Regions from separate parts of the Streptomyces sp. UH6 genome, predicted to be linked through region 1. Evidence: predicted binding sites of a transcription regulator. Region 1 holds the regulator's gene; the other holds the start of a gene.
What was found. Region 1 encodes HspR, which represses chaperone genes until heat shock. Its sites were predicted from a motif close to TTGAGNNNNNNNNNCTCAA; they were not measured.
Positions count from the first base shown of each region.

Region 2: the regulator HspR is predicted to act here: its motif matches at 4,414-4,432, upstream of clpB (ATP-dependent chaperone ClpB).

Region 1 is NZ_JACADT010000035.1:2,459-13,316, forward strand. Features, by position in the region: gene HW445_RS04665 (PA14 domain-containing protein) at 1-2,055, shown strand, start outside; gene HW445_RS04670 (heat shock protein transcriptional repressor HspR) at 2,179-2,628, opposite strand; gene dnaJ (molecular chaperone DnaJ) at 2,633-3,826, opposite strand; gene grpE (nucleotide exchange factor GrpE) at 3,887-4,582, opposite strand; gene dnaK (molecular chaperone DnaK) at 4,579-6,423, opposite strand; gene HW445_RS04690 ((Fe-S)-binding protein) at 6,822-9,104, shown strand; gene HW445_RS04695 (VCBS repeat-containing protein) at 9,355-10,824, shown strand.
Region 2 is NZ_JACADT010000257.1:320-6,498, forward strand. Features, by position in the region: partial or broken gene HW445_RS14600 (hypothetical protein) at 1-436, shown strand, start outside; gene HW445_RS14605 (YbjN domain-containing protein) at 487-1,020, opposite strand; gene HW445_RS14610 (hypothetical protein) at 1,153-1,584, shown strand; gene clpB (ATP-dependent chaperone ClpB) at 1,683-4,277, opposite strand; gene HW445_RS14620 (hypothetical protein) at 4,580-4,912, opposite strand; gene HW445_RS14625 (hypothetical protein) at 4,909-5,103, opposite strand; gene HW445_RS14630 (helix-turn-helix transcriptional regulator) at 5,271-6,179, shown strand, end outside.

The DNA.
Region 1 (10,858 bases):
TCCCCGGCCCGTGCCGCCACCGCCGCCGCGGTGGTCCTCGCCACCACCGGTGGCCTGCTCGGCGCGGCGGCCACCGCCTCGTCGGCGGCGGTGACCTGCGCCTCCCCCGTGTTCAAGCGGCAGTTCTTCGCGAACACCTCCTTCTCCGGCACGCCGAAGAAGACCGACTGCGACAGCAAGATCGACCAGAACTGGGGAACCGGGGCGCCCACGTCCGGCCTGCCCAGCAACAACTTCGGCGTCCGCTGGTCGGTGACCCGCGACTTCGGCTCCGGCGGTCCCTTCACCTTCACCGCGTCCTCGCGTGACGGCATCCGCCTCTACCTCGACGGGGTCCGCAAGGTCGACCTCTGGAAGAACGTCTCCACCACCGTCTCCAAGACGGTCAACCTCACCATCCCCTCGGGCAAGCACTCCCTGCGGATCGACTTCGTCAACTGGACCGGCTCCGCGAACGTCAAGTTCGCCTACACCCCGCGCACCACGGCGAGCGTGGACAAGGTCAAGCCGCTGACGCCGGGCGGCGCGGCGCTGACGTACGACACCGGCACGTACCGGGCGAAGCTGTCCTGGACGAAGAGCCCGGAGATGGACCTCGCCGGCTACCAGGTCTTCCGCCGTGTCCAGGGCGGCTCCTACCCGGCGAAGCCGCTGGCCACCACGACGTCCACGTCGTACACCGACACCCCGCCCAAGGACGGCAAGCTCTACTACTACGAGGTCCGCGCCTACGACAAGGCGGGCAACGTCTCCTCCGGCACCGCCGACAAGGGCGTCACCACGGTCGACCGCACCGGCCCGGCCGCGCCCTCCGGGCTCGTCGCGGCGACCGACCTGTACGGCGTCCAGCTGCACTGGAACGCGGTCCCGGACGCCACCCGCTACGAGGTGCTGCGGCAGGACCCGCAGACCGGGGAGCGGACGAAGGCGGGCGAGGTCACGGGCCGGACCACTCTCCTCGACCAGGCCCACTTCTCCGGGACCTACCTGGTGCGCGGCTACGACGCCGCGGGCAATCCGGGCGCCCTCTCCGCCCCCTCCGTCGCCGACGGCGTCGACCGCACCCCGCCGGCCGCGCCCTACGGGCTGAAGGCCCTGGTCCGTCCCGGCGCGGTCTTCCTGACCTTCCGGACGCCGGAGCTCCCGCTCCGGGACGAGCTCGACAACGACGCACGGGTGTACGTGTACCGGACGCACGGGACGGGGGCGGACGCGGAGACCGTCGAGGTCCGGTGCAACGACGACGACGTCACCTACCTGGACGCCCCGTACAGCACGGACGACGGCGAGATGACCTTCAGCTGCGTCGACACGTCCGTGGCTCCCGACAGCACGTACACCTACACGACGGGCGTCACCGACGGCCGGGGCAACCCCTCCGCCCGGTCCACGCCGGTGACGGTGTACACCAGCGACCGCACCCCGCCGGCCCCGCTCACCGGCCTGACGGCGACGCCCCGCACCGACGGCGTGCTGCTGAAGTGGGACGTGCCGGACGACGACATCGCGTCCTACCGCGTCATGCGCGGCCTCACGGGCGAGGACGGCACGGTCCGGTGGCAGGAGGTCTCCTGCACGCACGTGAACGGGTTCCTGGGCGCCAGGCTCTGCCCGGGCCTCCCGGACGGGGAGACGGCCCTCTACTCGGTCCGTGCCGTGGACGAGTTCGGCAACGTGCTCGCGGCGGACGACCCGGGCGTCGCCACCGTGACCGTCACCGAACTCGTCGTGCTGCCCGGTGACCCGGTCGTCACGGCGTCCGGCCCGCTGACCTCGAGCCCGCGCACCGGCGGTCCCGGCGTGGTCCCGGCGACCTGGTTCTGCTCGGGCGTCGCCGACTGCGCGGAGATCACCACGTACCGGGTGAGCCGCTGGGACGGGGACTCCTACCAGTACCTGGGCAGCGTCGCGGGCGGCACGCAGAGCTGGATCCGCTACGACGACGCCACGCAGCCGGCCGGCACCGTCAGCTGGTACGAGGTGGTCGGCGTCCGCGCGGACGGCACGGAGCTCCCGGCCGTCCACACGTACGCCGTCCGGTACGACCAGGACTGAGCCGCGCCTCCGTCCGTCCGCGCGCACCGCGCACACGGCGAAGGGGCCGGAGGACCTCACGGTCCTCCGGCCCCTTCGGGCTTCCGGCCTTTACGGGCTTCCGCCGCGCGCCCGCGCGCACCGCTAGGAATCGCGCCGCGTCGGCGGGCGCCAGACCACCAGCGCGCTGGTGCGGGCCGCCTCCTGGTACGGAACCAGGTCCCGCCGGTAGGAGGCGTGCACCGCCGCCTCGCGGGCCCGGATCGTCGCCGCCGCGCCCTCGACCGCGGACTGGAGTTCCGCGACGCGGGACTGGAGGGCGGCGACCTGGTTCTCCAGCTCGATGATCCGCTTGATCCCCGCCAGGTTGATGCCCTCGTCCTGCGACAGCTGCTGCACCTGGCGGAGCAGCTGGATGTCGCGGGCCGAGTACCGCCGGCCGCGCCCGGCCGTGCGGTCCGGGGAGACCAGGCCGAGGCGGTCGTACTGCCGCAGGGTCTGCGGGTGCAGGCCGGACAGCTGGGCCGCCACCGAGATGACGTAGACCGGGGTGTCCTCGGTCAGTTCGTACGGATTGCGCCGACGGCCGTCCATCTCGTCATGCTCCCTTCGCGGCTTCGAACAGCTCCGCTCGCGGGTCCTCCCCCGCGGTCGCCTCGCGGTACGCCTCGAGTGCGTCCCGAGCCTTCCCCGACAGGTCCTTGGGAACACTCACCTCGACGGTGACCAGGAGGTCGCCGCGGGTGCCGTCCTTGCGGACCGCGCCCTTGCCGCGGGCGCGCATGGTGCGCCCGTTGGGCGTGCCCGGGGGCAGCTTCAGGGTGACCGGCGGGCCGCCCAGGGTCGGCACGCGGATGTCGCCGCCCAGGGCGGCCTCCGGGTACGTCACCGGCACGGTCACCGTCAGGTTGTCGTCCTTGCGGCCGAAGACCGGGTGCTTGTCCACGTGGACGACCACGTACAGGTCGCCCGCAGGGCCGCCCCGCTCGCCGGGCGCGCCCTTGCCGCGCAGGCGGATGCGCTGACCGTCGCTGACCCCGGCGGGGATGCGGACCTGCATCGTGCGCGAGGACTTGGCGCGGCCGGAGCCCTTGCAGACCTCGCAGGGGTTCTCCGCGATCAGGCCGCGGCCCTTGCAGTCCGGACACGGGTCGGTCAGCGAGAAGCCGCCGCCCGAGCCGCGGGCCACCTGCCCGGTGCCGACGCAGGTCGGGCACACCCGGGGCGTGCCGTTCTTGTCGCCGGTGCCCGAGCATGCCTTGCAGGCCGCCTGGCTGGACATCCGCAGCGGAACGGTCGCGCCGTCCACCGCCTCGGTGAAGCTGAGCGTCACCTCGGACTCGATGTCCTGCCCGCGCCGCGGCTGCGTGCGGGCGCCGCCCGGCGCGCCGCCGCGGTTGCCGAACAGGCCCCCGAAGACGTCACCGAGCCCGCCACCGCCGCCGAAACCGCCACCGCCGCCGCCGGCCCCGCCCTGGGCGCCCCCGAAGAGGTCGCCCAGGTCGAAGTTGAACGTTCCTCCGGCAGCACCCGGACCCGGACGGAAGCCGCCGTTGCCGAAGAGCTGGCGGGCGTCGTCGTACTCCTTGCGCCGCTTGGGGTCGCCGAGCACGTCGTTGGCCTCGGAGATCTCCTTGAAGCGCTCCTCGGCCGCCGCGTTGCCCTTGTTGGCGTCCGGGTGGAACTCGCGGGCGAGCTTCCGGTACGCCTTCTTGATCTCGGCCTCGGTGGCGTCCTTCGGGACGCCGAGAACCTTGTAGTAGTCCTTCTCGATGAAGTCCTTGGTGCTCATCCCCGACGTCCCTCCTTCCGTCCGTCACCGGCGCGCCGGTCAACGGCGCGCCGCCTCACGTCAGCCCTCGTCCGGGCCACCGTTCTCCTTGTTCTCGCCCGCGTCGGCGGACTCGGCCTCCTCGGACGTGGCGTCCTCGGAGCCGGACTCCTCCCCCTGGACCGTCTGCGCACCCGGCTGCGGCTCGGCCACGGCCACCCGCGCGGGGCGGATGATCCGGTCGCCGATCTTGTACCCGGGCTGCAGAATGCCCACGCAGGTCGTCTCGGTGACGTCCGGCGCGTAGGAGTGCATCAGCGCCTCGTGGATCGTCGGGTCGAAGGGCTCGCCCTCCTTGCCGAACTGCTGGAGGCCCATCTTGGCCGCCACCGTCTCCAGCGACTCGGCCACCGACTTGAAGCCGCCGACGAGTTCGCTGTGGTCACGGGCCCGCCCGATGTCGTCGAGCACCGGCAGGAGCTCGGTCAGGAGGTTCGCCACGGCGACCTCCCGGACCGCGATCCGGTCGCGCTCGACCCGACGACGGTAGTTCTGGAACTCCGCCTGGAGCCGCTGGAGGTCCGCGGTGCGCTCGGTGAGCGCGGTGCGGGCCTGGTCCAGCTGTGCCGTCAGGCCTGCGGTCTGAGCCGCGTCCCCGGCCGGGGCCGCCGGCTCCTCCTTGGCGGAGGAGCCGGCGGCCTGCGGCTCGGCGTCTTCGGAGCCGGTGCCGGAGGGGACGTCGGGCTTCTCGTCAAAACCCGGGGTCTCCTCCGTCACGCGGCACCGTCCTTGCGCTCGTCGTCGACGATCTCGGCGTCCACGACGTCGTCGTCGCCGGCCTTGGCGTCGCCGCCGTCGGTGGCGCCGCCGGCCGCCTGGGCGCCCTGGGCGTCGGCGTACATGGCCTGGCCGAGCTTCTGCGAGACCGCCGCGACCTTCTCGGTGGCGGTGCGGATCTCCGCGGCGTCCTCGCCCTTGAGCTTCTCCTTCAGCTCGGCGACGGCGCCCTCGACCTCGGTCTTCACGTCCGCCGGGACCTTGTCCTCGTTGTCCTTGAGGAACTTCTCGGTCTGGTAGACGAGCTGCTCGCCCTGGTTGCGGGTCTCGGCGGCCTCGCGGCGCTTGTGGTCCTCCTCCGCGTAGCGCTCGGCCTCCTCACGCATGCGGTCGACCTCGTCCTTCGGCAGCGAGGAGCCGCCGGTGACGGTCATCTTCTGCTCCTTGCCCGTGCCCAGGTCCTTCGCGGTCACGTGCATGATGCCGTTGGCGTCGATGTCGAAGGAGACCTCGATCTGCGGGACGCCGCGCGGGGCCGGCGGGAGGCCGGTCAGCTCGAACATGCCGAGCTTCTTGTTGTACGCGGCGATCTCGCGCTCGCCCTGGTAGACCTGGATCTGCACGGACGGCTGGTTGTCCTCGGCCGTCGTGAAGATCTCGGAGCGCTTGGTCGGGATCGTGGTGTTGCGCTCGATCAGCTTGGTCATGATGCCGCCCTTGGTCTCGATGCCGAGGGACAGCGGGGTGACGTCGAGGAGCAGGACGTCCTTGACCTCGCCCTTGAGGACACCGGCCTGGAGCGAGGCGCCGATGGCGACGACCTCGTCCGGGTTCACGCCCTTGTTGGCCTCCTTGCCGCCGGTCAGCTCCTTGACGAGCTCGGCGACGGCGGGCATGCGGGTCGAACCACCGACGAGGACGACGTGGTCGATCTCGCTGAGCGCGATGCCGGCGTCCTTGATGACGTTGTGGAACGGAACCTTGCAGCGCTCCAGCAGGTCCGAGGTCAGCTGCTGGAACTGGGCGCGGGTGAGCTTCTCGTCCAGGTGCAGCGGGCCCTCGGCGGACGCCGTGATGTAGGGCAGGTTGATCGAGGTCTCGGTGGACGAGGACAGCTCGATCTTGGCCTTCTCGGCGGCCTCGCGCAGACGCTGCAGGGCCATCTTGTCCTTGGCCAGGTCCACGCCGTGGGCGTTCTGGAACTGCTTGACCAGGTAGTCGACGACGCGCTGGTCCCAGTCGTCACCACCGAGGTGGTTGTCGCCGTTGGTGGCCTTCACCTCCACGACGCCGTCGCCGATCTCCAGCAGCGAGACGTCGAAGGTGCCGCCACCGAGGTCGAAGACCAGGATGGTCTGGTCGTCCTTGTCGAGGCCGTACGCCAGCGCGGCCGCGGTGGGCTCGTTGACGATGCGCAGGACGTTCAGGCCCGCGATCTCGCCGGCCTCCTTCGTCGCCTGACGCTCGGAGTCGTTGAAGTACGCCGGGACGGTGATGACCGCGTCGGTCACCTTCTCGCCCAGGTAGGCCTCCGCGTCCCGCTTCAGCTTCTGCAGGATGAACGCGGACATCTGCTGCGGGTTGAAGTCCTTGCCGTCCAGGTTGATCTTCCAGTCGGTGCCCATGTGGCGCTTGACCGACCGGATGGTCCTGTCGACGTTGGTGACGGCCTGGCGCTTGGCGACCTCGCCGACGAGCACCTCGCCGTTCTTGGCGAAGGCGACGACGGACGGCGTGGTCCTGGCGCCCTCGGCGTTGGTGATGACGGTGGGCTCACCGCCCTCCAGAACGCTGACGACCGAGTTGGTCGTACCCAGGTCGATGCCGACCGCACGTGCCATGGTGATCTTCCTCCAGCTGACTTGAGTGGAACAGGCTCAAGTGTGCCGCATCCTCCCGACAGAGGCAACAGACCTGAGTCGATTGGACTCAACTTTACGGAGGCGAGGTCCGCATGGCGCGTCAACAGGCCGGAGAACGGGCCCGGACGACGGCCGGCGACGGGCATCAGAGGGATGCGGCGAGGGCGCGGGGAAGGGCGGACGCCCCTCCGCCCCTGCCCGGGGAGATACTGAGGTAACCCTCAGCGACGCAGATCACCGCTCCGGCGGCTGCGGGGCGGCGCAAGATATGGATACTCTCGAACGGACTGGATAAGTTACCGCTTAGTAATAGCGGTCCAGCTCGGTTCAGCCGCCAGTCGCTCAGTCGTAGACCTCGCAGGCCCGAGGAGCCTCCCATGCAACTCGCCGCGATCATCGTGTCGCTGGTCCTGACCGTGGTGGGCGTTGCGCTGCTCGCACGCGCCGTCGGTCAGTTCGTCCGGTATTTCAGGCTCGGCCAGCCCGTGCCCGCGGGTACCCGGACCGACAACCCCTACCAGCGCAGCGTGACGCTGGTGAAGGAATTCCTCGGCCACACGCGGATGAACCGCTGGGGAATCGTGGGCTTCGCCCACTGGTTCGTCGCCGTCGGCTTCTTCTCGCTGGTGCCCACCCTCATCACCGCGTTCGGCCAGCTCTTCAAGGCCGACTGGGCCATCCCGTTCATCGGGCACTGGACGCCGTTCGAGATGTTCGTCGAGTTCATCGGCACGATGACGACGCTCGGCATCCTGACGCTGATCGTGATCCGGCAGCTCTCCAAGGCGACCCGCCCCGGCCGCAAGTCCCGCTTCGCCGGGTCCAACGCCGGCCAGGCGTACTTCGTCGAGACGGTCATCCTGACCATCGGCCTCGCGATCATGATGCTGCGCGGCCTCGAGGGCGCCCTGCTGGACATCCCGCACTACGAGCCCGCGTACTTCGCCTCGTACCCGCTGGTCCTGGCCTTCGACGGGCTGAGCGTCCCGACGCTGCAGAACCTGATCTACCTCTTCGCGATGATCAAGATCGGGACGTCCTTCATCTGGATGATCGTGGTCTCGCTGCGGACGGACATGGGTGTCGCCTGGCACCGCTTCCTGGCCTTCCCCAACATCTGGTTCAAGCGCAACGCCGACGGCTCCACCGCGCTGGGCGCCCTCCAGCCGATGACCTCCGGCGGCAAGGAGATCGACTTCGCCGACCCCGGTGAGGACGACGTCTTCGGCGTCTCCCAGGTCGAGCAGTTCTCCTGGAAGGGCCTGCTGGACTTCTCCACCTGCACCGAGTGCGGCCGCTGCCAGTCGCAGTGCCCCGCCTGGAACACCGGCAAGCCGCTCTCGCCGAAGCTGCTGATCATGTCGCTGCGCGACAACATGCACGCCAAGGCCCCGTACCTGCTGGCCGGCGGCGGCAAGACCATGGAGGGCGAGGAGAAGGCCTCCGAGGAGCAGCTCAAGGACGTTCCCGCGGCCGCCCTCGCGGAGGCCGAGCGCCCGCTGATCGGGACGCTCGAGGAGAACGGCGTCATCGACCCGGACGTCCTGTGGTCCTGCACCACCTGCGGTGCCTGCGTCGAGCAGTGCCCGGTGGACATCGAGCACGTCGACCACATCGTCGACATGCGCCGCTACCAGGTCATGATCGAGTCCGCGTTCCCGTCCGAGGCGGGCACGATGCTCAAGAACCTGGAGAAGAAGGGCAACCCCTGGGGCCTGGCGAAGAAGCAGCGCCTGGAGTGGCTCAAGGAGGTCGAGTTCGAGGTCCCGGTCGTCGGCAAGGACATCGAGGACCTCACCGAGGTCGAGTACCTCTACTGGGTCGGCTGCGCCGGCGCCCTGGAGGACCGCGCCAAGAAGACCACCAAGGCCTTCGCCGAGCTGCTGCACATCGCGGGCGTCAAGTTCGCCATCATGGGCGGCGACGAGAAGTGCACCGGCGACTCCGCCCGCCGCCTCGGCAACGAGCCCCTGTTCCAGGAGCTCGGCATGGAGAACGTCATGGCGCTGAACATGGCGTTCGGCGAGGAGATGGACGACGACGGCAAGGTCACGGCCGAGTCGAAGAAGCCGAAGTCCGCGAAGAAGATCGTCGCGACCTGCCCGCACTGCCTCAACACGATCGGCAACGAGTACCCGCAGCTCGGCGGTGACTACGAGGTCATCCACCACACCCAGCTGCTCCAGCACCTGATCGACGAGGGCAAGCTGATCCCGGTCACCCCGGTCGAGGGTCTGATCACCTACCACGACCCCTGCTACCTGGGCCGCCACAACAAGATCTACACGCCCCCGCGCGAGATCATCGCCAACGTCCCCGGTCTGCGGAACGAGGAGATGCACCGCCACAAGGAGCGCGGCTTCTGCTGCGGCGCCGGCGGCGCGCGGATGTGGATGGAGGAGCGGATCGGCAAGCGCATCAACAACGAGCGCGTCGACGAGGCCCTCTCCCTCAACCCGGACATCGTCTCCACCGCCTGCCCGTTCTGCCTGGTCATGCTGACCGACTCGGTCAACGGCAAGAAGAACGACGGCAAGGCCAAGGAGTCGATCCAGGTCGTGGACGTCGCCCAGCTCCTGCTGGAGTCCGTCAAGACCCCCGGCGACCCGGCGGGCGAGGCGGAGACCGAGGAGGCGCCGGAGCCGCAGCCGGCGCAGTAGCGGTCCCTCTTCCGAAGGTCCCGAAGGTCCCGAAGGTCCCGAAGGCCGGGGCCCGGCCGAGCACCACGCCCGGCCGGGCCCCGGCCTCGTTCGTCCGCCCGTCTCCGCGCCGCCGTGCGCGCGACACCCCTCGTACAACCATCGCCGGTCCACGGCGGTCGTGTAGGTCACCCGGCCCTGAGGCCGGAACGTCGCCGCGGGGCGGTGGCCGTCGTGGTGCCGTCACTGCCGTACCCAGGGGGAGCCGCACATGAACCGAAGGACCCGCACCGCGCTCGCGACCGTCGTGGCGGCCGCGCTCACCGGGGGCCTGCTCGCCCTCGCCGGGCCGGGCGCCGTCGCCGCGGACGCCGTGGCGGTCGCGCACGCCGACTTCAACGGGGACGGCGTCGGCGACATCGCCACCCCCTCGGCCTCGACCGTGGCCGGCCACCACACGGCCGGTCAGGTCGTGATCGTCTACGGGGTGAGGGGCACCGGCCTCACGGCCACGAAGCGGACCGTGATCGGCCAGGACACCCCGGGGGTCCCCGGCACCGTCGAGTCCGGCGACCGGTTCGGCTGGAGCACCGCCCACGCCGACTTCGACGGCGACGGCTACGACGACCTCGCCGTCTCCTCCGACGCGGAGGACGTGGGCGACGTGGAGAACGCCGGGATGGTCACCCTCCTCTGGGGCTCCGCCGCCGGACTCAGTGGCAAGGGCGCCGTCACGCTCGAGAACCCCTCCCCCACCCGGTTCGCCCGCTGGGGCCACCAGCTGGCGGCCGGCGACTTCGACGGCGACGGCCGGCAGGACCTGGTCGTCGCGGACGACTCCAGCACCATGGTCGTGCTCCGGGGCGGCATCACCAGGTCCGGAACCTCCGGCGACCGGCGGCCGGTGCCCACGCCGCTCACCTCGGGGTACCCGTGGAGCCTCACGGCGGGCGACGTCGACGGGGACCACCGCACCGACCTGCTCGTCAACGGCTTCGTCCCCGAGGCCGACGAGCCCTTCTACGGCCTGCCCCGCAACTTCCTGCTGCCCGGTTCGCCAACGGGGCCGGACGCCTCCGCCGCCCGGGAGCTGCGGCCCGGGCGGTACAGCGCCGTCGGCGACATCGACCGCGACGGTCTCGCCGACGTCGTCAGCGGGATGCCGGCGGACGAGTGGACGGACGGCGAGCACATGCCCTACGCCACCCAGGGCGGACAGGTCTGGATCACCTACGGCACCGCGGACGGCACCGGGCGGGTGCAGGCCGTCGGCCAGGGCACCCCCGGCGTGCCCGGCACCGCCGAGGACGGCGACCGGTTCGGCAGCTCCGTCGACCTCGGCGACATCGACGGCGACGGCTACCTCGACCTGGCGGTCGGGGCGCCCGGCGAGGACGTGGGCACCCTCAAGGACAGCGGCAGCGTCGTCGTCCTCCGCGGCGGCCCCGCAGGCCTCACCACGACCGGCGCCCGCACCTTCCACCAGGACACCGCGGGCGTGCCCGGCACGGCCGAGGCCTACGACTGGTTCGGCACGGACGTGAAGCTGGACGACGTCAACGGCGACGGCCGGGCCGACCTGACCGCCGGCAGCGGCGAGAACGACGGCAACGGCAGCATCACCTACCTGCCCTCCGACGGCGGCGCGCTCACCGGCACCGGCTCCCGCTCGCTCTCCCCGACCGCCCTGGGCGTCCCGACGGCGGACGAGCCGGCGATCGGCGAGCGGTTCACCGACTGACGGGGCCGACGCACCCGTTCACTCCTCGCTCACC
Region 2 (6,179 bases), on a different contig from region 1:
CCGGGAGGGTGATCCGCTGGGCGGCTACCTCGCCGTCCAGCGCAGGTGGGGCTCGGTCTTCGACTTCGGCCGGGGCAACCTGGAGTTCGTCGGCCACCTGCTGCGCCACCCGGACAAGCTGCTGTTCACGGTGGCGCTGGCGGTGATCCTGCTGGCGCTGCTGCTCCTCGGTCTGCTGATCGCCGACCGCGCGCCGCTGCCGCTGGTGGTCTACAGCGCGGTGCTGGTGCTCGTCGCGGTGGGCGGCTCCGGCTACTTCGCGTCCAAGCCGCGGTTCCTGCTGCCCGCCTTCCCGCTGCTGCTGCCCCTCGCGGCGGCGCTGACCAGGACGGCGAGAGCCCGGCCCCGGCACGCGACGCTGGTGGTCACGGCCCTGGCCGGGCTGTCGTTCGCCTACGGGGCGTACCTCGTCGTCATGGCGACGTCGCCCCTCTGAGGGCCTGGGCGCCTGAAGCCCTGGAGGCACGGGCGCCCACGGCCCGGGGCTCACTCCTCGTCGTCGGGCTTGTCCGCCTCGTCGACCTCCTGCTCCAGGCCCAGCGTCTCCACCAGGTGCCGGTCGAACTCGATGGCCGCGCGGACCCAGCTGACCGTGGAGGACACGAAGTGCTCCAGGCTGACGCCCATGCCGATCAGCATCTGGGCCTCGCCGATCAGGCGGACCGTGCCGTCGTCGTGGGTGTGGGTGTAGACCTTGGGCCACAGGGTGCGGCGGTTCCAGTCGTCGATGGCCTCGAGGAGCTGCGGCTTGGCCTCGATGCCGTGCGGGCGGTCGTAGAACGTCCGCACCGAGAAGATGGCCTGCTCGTTCTCGCCGCGGAACATGAAGTACGTGCGGAAGTTCTCCCACGGGGCGGCGAGGTCACCCTCGTCGTCCACCACGAACTTCAGCTCCATCTGCTCGAGAAGCTGCTTCACCAGGTCCTGATCCGGGACAACGGGGCCCGCCGGTCCCTGCTGCGGCTGGGGCTGGTCCCCCTGGCCCCCGAAGTTCGGAATCGAGGACGGGTCGATGCTCACCGTAATTTTCCCTTCGTATGGATCTCCCGCCAGTCTCCCCCACGGGGGGCGGGTCCCTGCAACCCCTGGGCCGCTCGGGGCGTCGTACGTGGCGTGATCCGACCCGGTCGGAGAGGTGGCGGAAGGTGCAGGATGAGGGATCCGGACAAGCGGCCGAGCGGCACGCTGATCGTCGTGCTCGCGCTGGCGGCGGTGCTCCTGCTGTCACTCCTGATGTCCGTCGCCGTCATGGTGGCCTCCTCACCGTCCGAGGCGGACTGCGGCGAGGCCTTGGCCTACGGCGCGGCCGGCCCGCCGCCGGCCCGGGCCACGGACCTCAGGTGCGAGGTCGGGACGTGGGACATGACCACCTACGACGTCACCTTCCGCCTCCCGGCGGACCAGGCGCGGTCCTGGGTGGCCGACAACTACCCGGACGAGGAGCCCTGGACGGACGGCGACCACGTCCTGCACCTGGAGGTCGGCTTCGAGGAGACCTCCGACAGGGCGTCCACCGTCCGCGTGGAGGTGACGCCCCACGCGGACGGGACCTCCACCGTGACGTGGTGGGCGATGGGGATCTGAGCGCACGGCGCCGCGGTCCCGCCCGCGCCTCCGCGGCCGGGACCGGACCGGGACCAGGACGGGTACCGCCCCGGAGTGATCCCCGGGGCGGTGCCTCGTCAGCCCGCGGTGACCGTGAGGCCCGCGCCCGCCTCGGGGGCGCGGTCGACGCGGACGGTGTCGCCGTCCTTGATCTCCCCGGAGATGATCTCCTTGGCCAGGCTGTCGCCGATCGCCGTCTGGATCAGACGACGCAGCGGGCGGGCGCCGTACGCGGGGTCGAGCCCCTTCTCCGCGAGCCAGGCGAGGGCGGCCGGCGTGATGTCGAGCGTGAGCCGCCGCTCCGCCAGCCGCTTCGCGAGACGCCCGATCTGGAGCTCGGCGATCCGCTCCAGCTCCGCCTTGGTGAGCGCGGAGAAGACGACCAGGTCGTCCAGCCGGTTCAGGAACTCCGGCTTGAACGACGCCCGCACGACCTCCAGCACCTGCTCCCGCTTGGTCTCCTCGCTGGTCAGCGGGTCCACCAGGAACTGGCTGCCCAGGTTGGAGGTGAGGATCAGGATGGTGTTGCGGAAGTCGACCGTGCGGCCCTGGCCGTCGGTGAGGCGGCCGTCGTCGAGGACCTGGAGCAGGATGTCGAAGACCTCCGGGTGCGCCTTCTCCACCTCGTCCAGCAGGACGACGCTGTACGGCCGCCGCCGCACCGCCTCGGTGAGCTGGCCGCCCTCCTCGTAGCCGACGTACCCGGGGGGCGCGCCGACCAGCCGGGCCACGCTGTGCTTCTCGCTGTACTCCGACATGTCGATGCGGACCATCGCCCGCTCGTCGTCGAAGAGGAAGTCCGCGAGCGCCTTGGCGAGTTCGGTCTTGCCGACGCCGGTCGGGCCGAGGAAGAGGAACGAGCCGGTCGGCCGGTCCGGGTCGGCGATGCCGGCCCGGGTACGGCGCACCGCGTCGGAGACGGCCGCCACGGCCTGCTTCTGGCCGATCAGGCGGCGGCCCAGCTCCTCCTCCATGCGGAGCAGCTTGTGCGTCTCGCCCTCCAGCAGCCGCCCGGCGGGGATGCCCGTCCAGGAGCCGACCACGTCCGCGATGTCGTCCGGGCCGACCTCCTCCTTGACCATGGTGTCGGCCTGGGTGACCTCCGCCTCGGCCTCGGAGGCGGCCTCCAGCTCGCGCTCCAGTGACGGGATCTCGCCGTAGAGCAGCTTGGAGGCGGTGTCGAAGTCGCCGTCACGCTGGGCCCGTTCGGCCTGGCCGCGCAGCTCGTCCAGCTTCTCCTTCAGCTCACCGACCCGGTTGAGGGACTGCTTCTCCTTCTCCCAGCGGGCGTTGAGGCCGCGCAGCTCCTCCTCCCGGTCGGCGAGGTCGCGCCGCAGCCGCTCCAGCCGCTCCTTGGATGCCTGGTCGGTCTCCTTGGAGAGCGCCAGCTCCTCCATCCGCAGCCGGTCGACGGAGCGCTGGAGCTCGTCGATCTCCACCGGGGAGGAGTCGATCTCCATGCGCAGCCGGGAGGCCGCCTCGTCGACCAGGTCGATCGCCTTGTCGGGCAGGAAGCGGGAGGTGATGTAGCGGTCGGAGAGGGTGGCCGCGGCGACCAGCGCGCTGTCGTTGATCTGCACCTTGTGGTGCGCCTCGTAGCGGCCCTTGAGTCCGCGCAGGATGGCGATGGTGTCCTCGACCGACGGCTCGGCGACCAGCACCTGCTGGAAGCGCCGCTCCAGGGCGGGGTCCTTCTCGATCCGCTCCCGGTACTCGTCGAGCGTCGTGGCGCCGACCATCCGCAGCTCGCCGCGGGCCAGCATCGGCTTGAGCATGTTGCCCGCGTCCATCGCCGAGTCGCCGCCGGCACCCGCGCCGACCACGGTGTGCAGCTCGTCGATGAAGGTGATGATCTGCCCGTCCGAGTCCTTGATCTCGGCGAGCACCGTCTTCAGCCGCTCCTCGAACTCGCCGCGGTACTTGGCGCCCGCGACCATCGCGCCGAGGTCCAGCGCCACCAGCCGCTTGTTCTTCAGCGACTCGGGCACGTCCCCCTTCACGATCCGCTGGGCGAGGCCCTCGACGACGGCGGTCTTGCCGACGCCGGGCTCGCCGATGAGCACCGGGTTGTTCTTGGTGCGCCGCGACAGCACCTGCACCACGCGGCGGATCTCGTGGTCCCGGCCGATGACCGGGTCGAGCTTGCCCTCGCGGGCGGCGGCGGTGAAGTCGGTGCCGAACTTCTCCAGCGCCTTGTACTGACCCTCCGGGTCCGGGGTCGTCACCCGGCGTCCTCCCCTGCTCCTCTGGAACGCGTCCAGCAGCTTCTTCGCGTCGGCTCCCTGCCGGGAGAGTACGTCGCCGGCCGCACCGCCCTTGTCGGCGACGCCGATCAGCAGGTGCTCCGTGGAGATGTACTCGTCGCCCAGCTCCTTGGCCCGCTGCCCGGCGTCCGCGACCACGGCCAGCAGCTCACGGTTGGGCTGGGGCGGCGCGACCGTCGACCCGGTCACGCTGGGCAGACCGGCCAGCACCCGCTCCGTGCCCTGCCGCACGGCCGCGAGGTCGGCCTCCACGGCGGCCAGCAGGTCCACGATGTTCTCGTTCTCCTGGCCCTCCAGGAGCGCCAGCAGAAGATGGGCGGGCGTCAGGTCCGGGTGCCCTTCGGTCACCGCGCGGCTGCTCGCCGCGTTCAGCGCCTCCCGGCTCCTGTTGGTCAGCTCGGCGTCCACGTCCGGTGTCTCCTCCCTCGCCTGCGTCACGACCGCTCTACGTCACGACGGCCCGGCGTCACGATTGCCCTGCGTCACGACCGCGTACGCACTCACGCGTCGGTTACCCGTTCTGACGCGGCCAACGTCCACAAAGTTGAGTCTATTCCACTCAATGCGCGGACGACCGGAGGAGTTCCCGCGGGAGGCGTCCGCGGGAGTACCTGCGGACACACGACAGCGGCGCCACCGTGTTCAGGTCACGGTGGCGCCGCTGCCGGGGGGAAGCGCCTGAGCGATCGTGGAAAGTTGGGGGTATCGCTTCAGGCACTGCGGGGGGTGGCTGATGGAACGCCGGGCAGTTCTTGGGGGGTGAACTCCCGGTGGTCCCTTTGGTCCAGGTTCACGAAGATCATTCCATACCGGATGGCGCATCGAACCGGCTGCGGCGCTCCACGGGGGCGCCGCAGGCATCGGTACGCCCGCACGTCCTCCTCCTCGTCGCGCGTCACCACGACCGGCTCCCCGAAGACGGTGACCATCAGGGAGTCGCCGGCGTGCGGGATCGCGGTGACCAGGTCGACGAAGTGCCAGCCGGACCGGTAGGCCACGGCCATCTCGCGACGGAACGAGCGGTCGTCCGGCGGCGTGCTCATGCTCCCGCGCCCGCCTCGGCGTGGTACCCGGCGGGGTCGGCCGTCACGACGTCCCAGGACCAGTCGGCCTGGACACTGCCGCTGTCGGCGCCCGGGCTGCTCCAGCCCCAGTCGGCCGGGCCGGCGACGCCGAGGATCGCACCCGCCGAGAAGGCGACAGCAAGCGCCGAGAGAAGCAATCTCTTGCACATGATGGGCTTCGTCCTCACTTCCCAATTCGATCCCCCGCCGCATCAGACGATGGCGCATACCGGCACACGATGGCCAGTTCGAAGATGCATCATGTTCCTGCACGTTCATGACCCTGGGGGGCGGAGATTTGGGACATACCGACACAACAGGGGCGCATCCCCACGGGATGGAGGATCTGTGCGCGGATGGCCGACGGCTCTACGCCGATTCGCTGCGCCTTGGCCGCATCCGTCGCTCGGAGGCCGAAACCGCGCCATGCCTGCTGGAGTTCGCTCTGCTCCAGCCGGACCCCGACGACTCCGCGTGGCTCCGGCCGGTGCCGCCGATGACCGCCCTCTCGCAACGGCTGCTGCCGCTCGAGCGGGACATCCGGCAGCGGCGTGAGCAAGCCGTCCAGCTCGCCCAGGCCTTCGAGCCGTTCCTCTCCATCGCCACCCACAGCCGGCCCACCACCCACGCCATCACCGTGCTGGAGGGCGTCGAGCGGATCAACGAGGCGATCCGGCTGGCCCAGTCCAACTGCCGCCAGGAGATCCTCTCCGTCCAGCCCGGCGGCGGGCGGAGCGAACCGGCCCTCACCACGTCGTTCCGGCTCGCCCAGGAGGCGCCGCGCGGCATCGTGGCCCGCGTGCTCTACCAGCACACCGCGCGCCACAGTCCCGGCACCCTCAACTACGCGCGGATGATGAACGACACCGACATGGAGTTCCGCACCGCGCGGGAACTGGTCGACCGTCTGATCATCTTCGACCGGCAGGTGGCCTTCATCCCCGCGCAGGACGACCGCAAGGTCGCCCTGGAACTGCGCCACCCCGGTCTGGTCGACTACCTGGTCAAGGTCTTCGACCAGCAGTGGCGCAACGCGGACCCGCTCTTCCAGGAGCAGGCCAGGGAAGTCTCCGTGGACGGCGTGCCGGAGATCCAGCGGACCATCGCCCGGCTGCTGGTCGAGGGCCAGGTGGACGAGGCGATCGCGCGCCGGCTGGGCATGAACGTGCGCACCTGCCGCGCCCACATAGCCAAGCTCGCCGCCGCGCTGGGCAGCGGCAGCCGCGCCCAGCTCGGCTACCTCATC